Regions from separate parts of the Ferdinandcohnia jepli genome, predicted to be linked through region 2. Evidence: riboswitches for the same ligand, from Rfam matches in the RefSeq annotation. Region 2 holds a riboswitch; the other holds the start of a gene.

Region 1 (4,781 bases), on a different contig from region 2:
AAATAAGAAAATGGTTGACGATATCATTCGTTTTTTAAATGGTGGGTATAAAGAAATAAAATCAGAACTAAGTGAAAAGATGTTGAAGGCATCCGAAGATTTAGACTTTGAAAGAGCGAAAGAATATAGAGACCAAATTGCACATATTGAAACAACAATGGAAAAACAAAAGATGACGATGACAGACTTTGTTGATCGTGATGTATTTGGATATTCATATGATAAAGGCTGGATGTGTGTACAGGTATTCTTTATTCGCCAAGGTAAGTTAATTGAAAGAGACGTATCTCTTTTTCCATTTTATAATGAACCGGAAGAGGATTTCCTTACTTATCTAGGCCAGTTTTATTTGAAGAACAGTCATTTTAAGCCAAAGGAAGTTTTACTACCTAGTTCAATAGACAAAGAAATCGTAGAACAATTGTTAGAAGTAACAGTGGTTCAACCAAGTAGAGGTAAGAAAAAGGAACTAATTGAGCTTGCAAATAAAAATGCTAAAATAGCCTTAAATGAGAAGTTCCAGCTTATTGAACGGGACGAAGAGCGTACAATTAAGGCAATTGAAAACCTGGGTGGAAAATTAGGGATATATACGCCACACCGAATTGAAGCCTTTGATAACTCAAATATTCAAGGAACAGATCCTGTCTCTGCAATGGTTGTTTTTACAGACGGTAAACCAGATAAAAAGGAATACCGAAAGTATAAAATTAAATCAGTTCAAGGTCCTGATGATTATGAATCGATGAGAGAGGTTGTCCGTAGAAGATACGGTCGTGCACTCAAAGAGAACCTGGCATTACCAGACTTAATCATTATCGATGGTGGAAAGGGGCATTTGGCTGCAGTAAGAGATATATTAGAAAATGAACTAGGTCTGGATATCCCACTTGCAGGCCTCGCAAAAGATGAAAAACACCGAACCTCAGAATTATTAATTGGTGAGCCACCGGCCATTGTTGAATTACCAAGAAATAGTCAGGAATTTTATTTGCTTCAACGGATACAGGATGAGGTTCATAGATTTGCAATTACCTTCCATCGTCAGGTGCGAGGAAAAAATGCATTTCAGTCTGTACTTGATGATATTCCCGGTGTTGGTGAAAAACGCAAAAAGGCACTATTAAAGCATTTTGGTTCTATAAAAAAGATGAAGGAAGCAAGCATTGAAGACATTCAACAAGCAAATATCCCTCGTCCGACTGCTGAAGCAATTTTTCAAAAGTTACAAGAATAGCATTGCCATTTCAAAAATGTCCTGTTATAATTCATACTAATATAATATTCCACTTCATTACGTTGAAGTGATGATAGAGGTGCGAGCTTTAAGAGTATGTAATACGAGGGGTATGAGCCCTGAAGACTATTACAGAAAGGAGAGATCGCCGAAGTGAAAAAAGACTCATATCTTTTTTTGCTGGTCCTATGTTTAAGAGATATAGGATTGTCAAGATGTTTAATCTTGGAGAGCTATCTCACAATGTGACACGTTATTTTGTACGTATATCACAGCAATGAGAGCTTTCTCTCATTGCTGTTTTTTTATTTTAAAAAAGTAAAACTTCTTTAAATTTACTGCAAACTGCTGTCGCCCAATGAGATACCAAGCTTACTGTTATTACTATTTAGGGAGAAGGTTGAGAAATGGGGATCATTGTCCAAAAATTTGGGGGAACCTCTGTTGGTTCATCAGAAAGAATTATGAATGTTGCAAGCAGGGTTATACAAGAGGTTGATGCTGGAAACCAGGTAGTAGTTGTCGTATCCGCAATGGGGAAGACGACTGACCATTTAGTAACCTTAGCAGCAGAAATTACAAGCACACCAAGTAAACGGGAAATGGATATGTTATTGTCTACTGGTGAACAGGTGTCGATAGCCCTTTTATCCATGGCGCTACAGGCGAGAGGTTATGAATCAGTATCTTTTACAGGCTGGCAAGCAGGTATTGAAACAGAAGCTGTACATAGCAATGCCCGTATTGAAAAAATAGAAGTGTCAAAAGTAAGTAAATGCTTAAGTGAAGGTAAAATTGTAGTAGTTGCGGGTTTTCAAGGAATTAGTAGTTCGGGGGATATAACTACATTAGGCCGTGGTGGTTCAGATACTACTGCTGTAGCGCTTGCAGCAGCACTTAAAGCTGAAAAATGTGATATTTATACAGATGTAACAGGTGTCTTCACAACTGACCCTCGTTATGTTCAAACTGCTCGAAAGCTTAAGGCGATTTCCTATGATGAAATGCTTGAACTTGCAAACTTGGGTGCAGGCGTTCTTCACCCACGTGCAGTAGAATTTGCAAAAAACTTTGAGATGCCGCTTGAAGTTCGTTCAAGCATTGAACTAGAAAATGGGACCATAATTGAGGAGGAAGTTTCGGTGGAAAAGAATTTGATTGTTAGAGGAATAGCTTTTGAAGACCAAGTAACAAGAGTGACAGTGTGCGGACTTCCGAATGAACTACACACGCTATCTACTATTTTCGGAACTCTTGCTAAAAACGGGGTTAACGTAGATATCATTATTCAAAGTACGACTGATGATAACCACACAAATATATCGTTTTCTGTAAAAACACCGGATTTAAATGATGTAATTCAAGTTTTGGAAAACAATAAGAATGTATTACCTTTTGAAGAAATCCAACATGAGTCAGGGTTAGCAAAGGTATCGATTGTCGGTTCTGGTATGGTTTCAAATCCTGGTGTAGCAGCAGACATGTTCCAAGTGTTGGCTTCTGAAAACATTCAAGTGAAAATGGTAAGCACATCTGAAATTAAAGTATCAACTGTTGTGGAACAAGACAATATGGTAAAAGCTGTAGAAGCTCTTCATGAGGCATTTAACCTGTCTGCCGTTGAAGAAGAGAAAGCAAAGGTTCAAGTATAAGTAAGAAAGAAAGTCCAGTTTCCTGTTTATCGGGAACTGGATTTCTCTTGGGGAAACGTTCGGTAAGTGCTTTGAAGAACTCTTTGTAAAGTAATCTCCAGTGGCGAGAATGACGGTAGTACATAAAAAAAGCCCTACATTTTTGTGATGTAGGGTTACTCTTCAGTAAGATCTTTTCGATCCCATTTAACAGTAAAGATTACTTTTTGTGCTCTTTTTTTCTGTTGTTCAAAGCTTTCCGTTAACTGATTACGCTGTTGCTGGATTTGTTGAGCTATGAATCCGGACTCAAGCTGAAATGTACATATATCCTTGTGTTTAAATCGAGTTGAAATCATATCGCCCGATAAATGAAACTCCATTGAGTGTTTGTCGGAACGTTCAACAGTTAACTCTCCCCAACCGGCATCTTGGAAAAATAAAATAATTTCTTCAATCGTTGGTAAGGGGAACTTTCTTGCAAGGTTTTTACCTCCCCAATAGAGGAGTTGTGGTGTTTCTTTACCAAGTAAGTCAGGAAGTAAAATTTCCCGAATAAGTTCATAACCAAATACAGAAACGGTCTGTTCGTTATTTATTTGTTTTTCGTTGATGTTTACATTCTTCACGCCCATTCCCCTCTTTCTCCATTTCTTATTATATAACATCACTGGCAAAGAAACACATGTAATATTTTGTTTCTTTTTGTCAAATGGAAACGGACGAAAAAGTGTGGAACTGGTTGCAATGCAAGACAAAATATTATTTTTTTATTGAACATTTTGTGTACTTGATTCCTTGACGCTCTTACTTTATGGGAGTAAAATGAACTTGTTACATTATACTGATAAAGGAAACTAGAATGAATTTTCGATAAAAGGTAACATTCTGTATGTTTCTGCAAAGGTTTTCATTTTGCTTAGGAAGTACACATTATTCCTTTCTAAGCGCTTAAGTGTAACTACGGCTTTGCTGTCGCTTTATAGGCTAGGCTCGCAGAGTATTCTTTATCAGTCTATTATATTGTCCTTCTACATATTTACGGGGATGAAGGAGACACAAAAGTGCCTTTAAGGTACGGCTTATTACTAAGGGGGGTAAAGCATGGCAGGTAATCGTGAATTTTTAAATCGCAGACTGCATTCGCTATTAGGTGTAATTCCAATTTCAGTATTTTTAATTCAACACTTAGTAGTAAATAGTTTTGCGACTAGGGGAGAAGAGGCATTTAATAATGCAGCTCATTTTATGGAAATGCTTCCGTTTCGTTATTTTTTAGAAATTTTTGTTATTTTTCTACCATTATTGTTTCATGCCATTTATGGGCTTTATATTGCTTTCACTGCAAAAAACAATGTAAGCAATCACAAACATTTCCGTAATTGGATGTTCCTATTACAACGTGTAACAGGTATTTTTACATTAATTTTTATCACATGGCATGTATGGGAAACGCGTATCGCTGCTGCATTTGGTGCAGAAGTTAACTTTCAAATGATGGAGAACATCTTAGCTTCACCAGTAATGCTAATTTTCTATTTAGTAGGTGTAATTTCAGCAATTTTCCATTTTGCTAATGGATTATGGTCTTTCTGTGTAAGCTGGGGTCTAACAATAACTCCACGTTCACAACAAATTTTAACTTATGTAACTATGGGTATTTTTGTAGTCGTATCCATCATTGGAGTACGTGCAATCTTAGCTTTCGTTTAAAAATATTATTTTAAAATGTTAAAAGAATACAATTAGGTTAATTAATGATTCAAATTATATGTAACTGAAAAAATATGACCGTTCAATTTTAAAAGATTAGTAATTTTGGGCGATCTCTTGATTAGGGAGTGAGTTACTTTGAGTAAGGGAAAAATTATTGTAGTCGGTGGTGGACTTGCAGGACTAATGGCTACCATCAA
Region 2 (4,781 bases):
TAATACAAGAGATCCAAAGAATAAGAATCCAAAGAATCCATTAAATGCTGGTAATTCATTAATAATTTGTGGGAATACGACGAATGCTAGACCTACACCAGCGGATACAACTTCATCTACACCCACGCCTTGTTGTACTGCCATAAAGCCTAAAATACTGAAAACCCCAATACCAGCTAGTAACTCAAAGCTTGAGTTAGCAAATCCAGTAATGAAAGCATTATTTGTTACATCGGACTTCTTAGGAAGATAACTTGAATAAGTAATCATAATAGCAAATGCAATAGATAAACTAAAGAAAATCTGACCATATGCTGCTACCCAAACTTTACCGTCAGCAATCTTAGACCAATCTGGAGTAAAGAATGCATTAAGTCCCTCAGCAGCACCATCTAATGTAATCGCACGAACAACAATAATTAAGAATAATACCAATAACGTAGGAATCATAATTCGGTTTGCAAGTTCAATCCCTCTTTTAACCCCTGCAAAAAGAACACCTAAAGCCACTACCCAAACGATTATTAATGGAATAAGTACACCTGGAACCAGGCTACCAAATTGACCAATTTCTCCACCAGCTAAATCAATACGATTCAGATATTCACCCATTAGGAAGCCACCAGTGTCGTCTCCCCACTTTTGTCCAAATGAAAATACTGAATAAGACATTGCCCATGCAACAATTACTGCATAATATGTAGCAATTACAAATGAGATTGCTACCTGCCACCAACCAATCCACTCTTTTCCTTTACTTACTCTTGATAAAGAAAGAGGAGCTGATCCACGATATTTATGACCGATTGTAAATTCCATAATTAATAATGGAATACCTGCAGTTAATAAGGCAAATAGATATGGTAGGAAGAACGCCCCTCCTCCATTCTCATATGCGACTGCAGGGAAACGCCAAATGTTACCTAAACCAACTGCTGAACCAACTGCTGCTAAGATAAAGCCTAAACGTGTTCCCCATTGTGGACGATTATCCATGAAATACCCTCCCCATCTCCATTTTACTCTAGTGTTTTCTTTCTAAGTATTACAATAGCACTAGAATGAAATTGGAAATTTTAATATATTCTGATTTTTTGATATAATCTATTTATTAGTATAGCCAGTCTTTTACCTTCTGTCAAAAGTTATTTTACAGATGATATTTTATAGCAATAAAAAGAGACAAAGGGTTCTATTTCCTTTGTCTCTAGCATATTATACAGAATACTTAAATAAAGTTTGAATAGTATTCTTTAGATAGTTTCTCTGTTTTTCATAGTGAAAATGAAAGCTATAAGTAATACCACAGCTACTAGGACCCCTAGTACTGTACTGCCTGTAAGACCTAGTACTACATAACCAATTGCTGATATTACTGCAGATGTTAAAGCATAAGGTAACTGAGTCATAACATGGTCAATGTGATGGCTACCTGCTCCAGTAGATGAAAGTATCGTTGTATCAGATATAGGAGAGCAATGGTCTCCAAATACTGCACCTGCCAGTACTGCCGCTAATGCAGGTAATAGTAAAGTCACATCAGAAGCTGCAACTATTTCTCCAGCTATCGGTAACATCATTCCGAATGTTCCCCAAGACGTACCTGTAGCAAATGCCATAATACCTGCTACAACAAATAAGATAACCGGTAAAAATGCAACATTCACATTCCAGTCCTCAACCTTACCCGCTAAGTAGGTTCCAGTCTCAAGCTGTCCAATTAAATCGACAATAACCCATGCAAAAAGTAAAATATATACCGCAGGAAGCATTGACTTTATACCTTCTACAATACCTTTAGGTAAAATACTGATACTAACTCCATTTTTTACATATACTTGAACGAAGAACAATCCAAGTGTAACAATAATACCTAATAAACCACCCACGACAAGTGAAGTCGTTACATCAGTATTTTCAAAGATTGTAAGGATTGAAACATTTCCTTCTGATGCTTTATAACCTGTCCATAAAAATGAACCTACAGTCCCAATCACTAAAGCAATAATTGGCCATACAAGATCCCCAACTGTTCCTTTTGCACTCACTGGGAGTTCTTGTTTTAGTTCTCCAAGGACTGGCTTTGCAGGGTCTATAACTACTCCTGTTTCTAAAGCTCTTTTTTCATGAACTTTCATACTGCCTATATTAACATTAAATACCGCTACTCCAATGACCATTAAGATAGCTGTAATTACATATAAGTTCATCGGTATCATTTGTACAAATGCAGATAATGGTGACATCTCACTCATACCATGTGCTGCTAAAATCGGTGCTAATATTGCAATAATATAAGCACCCCAGCTAGAAATTGGTGACACCACACAAATTGGTGCAGAGGTTGAATCTATTATATACGCCAGTTTTGCACGTGAAACGTTGTTACGATCTGTTAATGGACGACTTACTTGTCCAACAGCCAAAGCATTAAAGTAATCATCGATAAATATGATAATACCCAAAACAGCCGCTAGTAATTGTGCTCCTGTTTTTGTTTTTATCCTTTTTTGTGCCCACTCACCGAATGCTCGGCTTCCACCAGAAATTGAAATAAATGCAGTTATAATTCCTAATAAAAATAAAAATAGAATAATATATACGTTCCATGTATTTAAGGCTCCCTCAGAAACGAAGATTCCTTTTATACTAGTCCAAAGTGTTAGAAAAGCTTCCTTTAACCAAACACCTATTCCTTCACTTAGTAGATTTCCATGTAATAATAATGCTGCAGATAAAATCCCTACTCCTAAAGATAGAAGTACCCTGCGTGTTAACACGACCATTAGAAGTGCAATAATCGGTGGAATTAATGAATAAATTGTTCCAGACATGAAGTTTTCCTCCCAAATACTATTTTTACGGAGGCTTCTGTGTGAAGAAGATACATTATTTGCCAATTTGAACAAATAAAAAGAGAGTAATGATAGAAAATAACTATCATTACCCTCAGTAATGTTATGTTATCCTCCATCACGATCAGTAGCCCTCCATTATAGATAAAAAGCATCCATAATGACAGTGTTACCCTTCTTCAGGGCAACCCCAACAAAAGTAACAGTGACTTGTTACATTTGCTTCGGCAGAAAATCCTTTCAGCTAAGGTCATTGTTGTCATCCTCACATAGCCTACTTTTATTTTCCGCACCTCTACCTCATCGATCCGATAAGGTGATGTTATTTACTTTTTATATTCCTTTTGTAGTATAACGATTTTACCATATGAAATCAACTATTCTAGTAAAATAAATTATTGTCAATCTATGGGAACTTCAATTGAAGGTGCTGAGTCCCCACCATTATTGTAGAACTGCGGTACGTCTCCTCTGATATTTTGGCTTATTACAGGAATAGGCGTTTTAATTTCAACTTCTCCAGTTGAAAAGGGTAGTATTACTTGCATAGTGACTGTTGCTACTACATCAACATGTAACCACGCATTGTTAATTCCCCATTCATCAATGCGAGTCTCTGGAGTAGTAGATGCAAAACCAATCATATGAAACCGGATTGGAATTTGGGGACCTAAGTTCCCTAGTAAAGCATTGTTGGTTGCTTCCCCTAATGGCACCTTAAATACAAACCCGGTTTGTGCACTATCAGTCTCTAATTCAATATCAGGATACTGAATTTTATTTATTTCACCTTCACTTACATATTTTAAATATTTCTCAATGTTTCCTAGCGTCTTTGTAGCCATTTTATTTATTGTTTGTGTATTAAAGTTTATAATTTCACCATTTTCATTGGTTATGACCAACTCATCTTGAACTAATTCTTCTTCACTTATTTGTTGATTAATTGCATTTTTAATTACAGTGTTTGCAATTTTTTGCGTTTCTGTTTTTGCATACTCCATTAAAGCTGGTTCAATTGCCTTGTTAATGATAAATAAGCCTGAAGCAGTTGATATAATAAAAAAGACAAATGTTAATAAAAAGACATATCGAAAAGGTAAAGGCCCTTTTCTTCTTTGTGGCAGGCGACCTCTGTATTTCGCCAAGTGAAATCCCCCCTTACAAGCTATATGTATGCAAGCAAGAGGGGATGTACGCTTATTATTTTATTTTTAAAGTGTGACTTACCTTCTCAAATTTTATCTTTAAGAACCTGTAAAAGTAGACCGACTCAAAACAAAAAGCCCGCGAATAAAAGAAAGTCCGGGGTTATCCTTTTTTTATTTCGGCAGCTTAATAATAGCCTTTACAGCATCTTTAAAAGAGCGTCTTTGCCTTTCATTCCAACAGTAATCCCCCGATTTTCTGCTTCAATTGTAATTGACTCGAGTGGAGCTTCAAGTAATTGCTCTATTGTTCTTACACCTACAGCCCTACCAGCAATTATACCTCTGTCCTTCAGTTTTTCATTCAGTAATGCGACATCGAGCGCACCACACATTATATAGCCATTGTCATTTGTTACGGCCATAAAGTTAGTCTTAGGCAGCTTAACGGTAATGGCTGTAAATTGATGATTATCAATTAGTATTGGTGTCATTGAAACCATTCCTAGCACACTCCTTTCCTAATTAATTTATGTATCCTTAAGAAATTTGTGTAAGAAATAGGTATTCGCCAACTAATTGTAAAAAATATAAATTTTTATTAATTTTTCTTTAAATAGTGTGCTAAAAGATCTCTTAGCATTTCAGGCATAAAATACTTTTTATCCTTTGCATCTCGGATTTCTGGGAACAGCATTCCGAATGTAAACATATCTATTGTTGCAACAGAGTATATTCTATCAGGATCAATCTCTTCACCATTAATTTTGATTTCTGT

What was found. Region 2 has a riboswitch for lysine ahead of AB3M96_RS13180 (Na+/H+ antiporter NhaC family protein). Riboswitches for the same ligand answer to the same signal wherever they lie in the genome.
Region 1: another riboswitch for lysine. It lies ahead of AB3M96_RS22865 (aspartate kinase); the one in region 2 lies ahead of AB3M96_RS13180 (Na+/H+ antiporter NhaC family protein).

Annotation. Positions count from the first base shown of each region.
Region 1 covers NZ_JBFOKR010000033.1:12,657-17,437, reverse strand. Annotated here, with positions in the region: gene uvrC (excinuclease ABC subunit UvrC) at 1-1,237, shown strand, start outside; lysine riboswitch at 1,304-1,481, shown strand; gene AB3M96_RS22865 (aspartate kinase) at 1,645-2,889, shown strand; gene AB3M96_RS22860 (YslB family protein) at 3,045-3,503, opposite strand; gene AB3M96_RS22855 (succinate dehydrogenase cytochrome b558 subunit) at 3,973-4,581, shown strand; gene sdhA (succinate dehydrogenase flavoprotein subunit) at 4,720-4,781, shown strand, end outside.
Region 2 covers NZ_JBFOKR010000011.1:82,390-87,170, reverse strand. Annotated here, with positions in the region: gene AB3M96_RS13185 (sodium-dependent transporter) at 1-996, opposite strand, end outside; gene AB3M96_RS13180 (Na+/H+ antiporter NhaC family protein) at 1,254-2,834, opposite strand; lysine riboswitch at 2,976-3,161, opposite strand; gene yunB (sporulation protein YunB) at 3,257-4,003, opposite strand; gene AB3M96_RS13170 (YunC family protein) at 4,204-4,506, opposite strand; gene AB3M96_RS13165 (bifunctional metallophosphatase/5'-nucleotidase) at 4,605-4,781, opposite strand, start outside.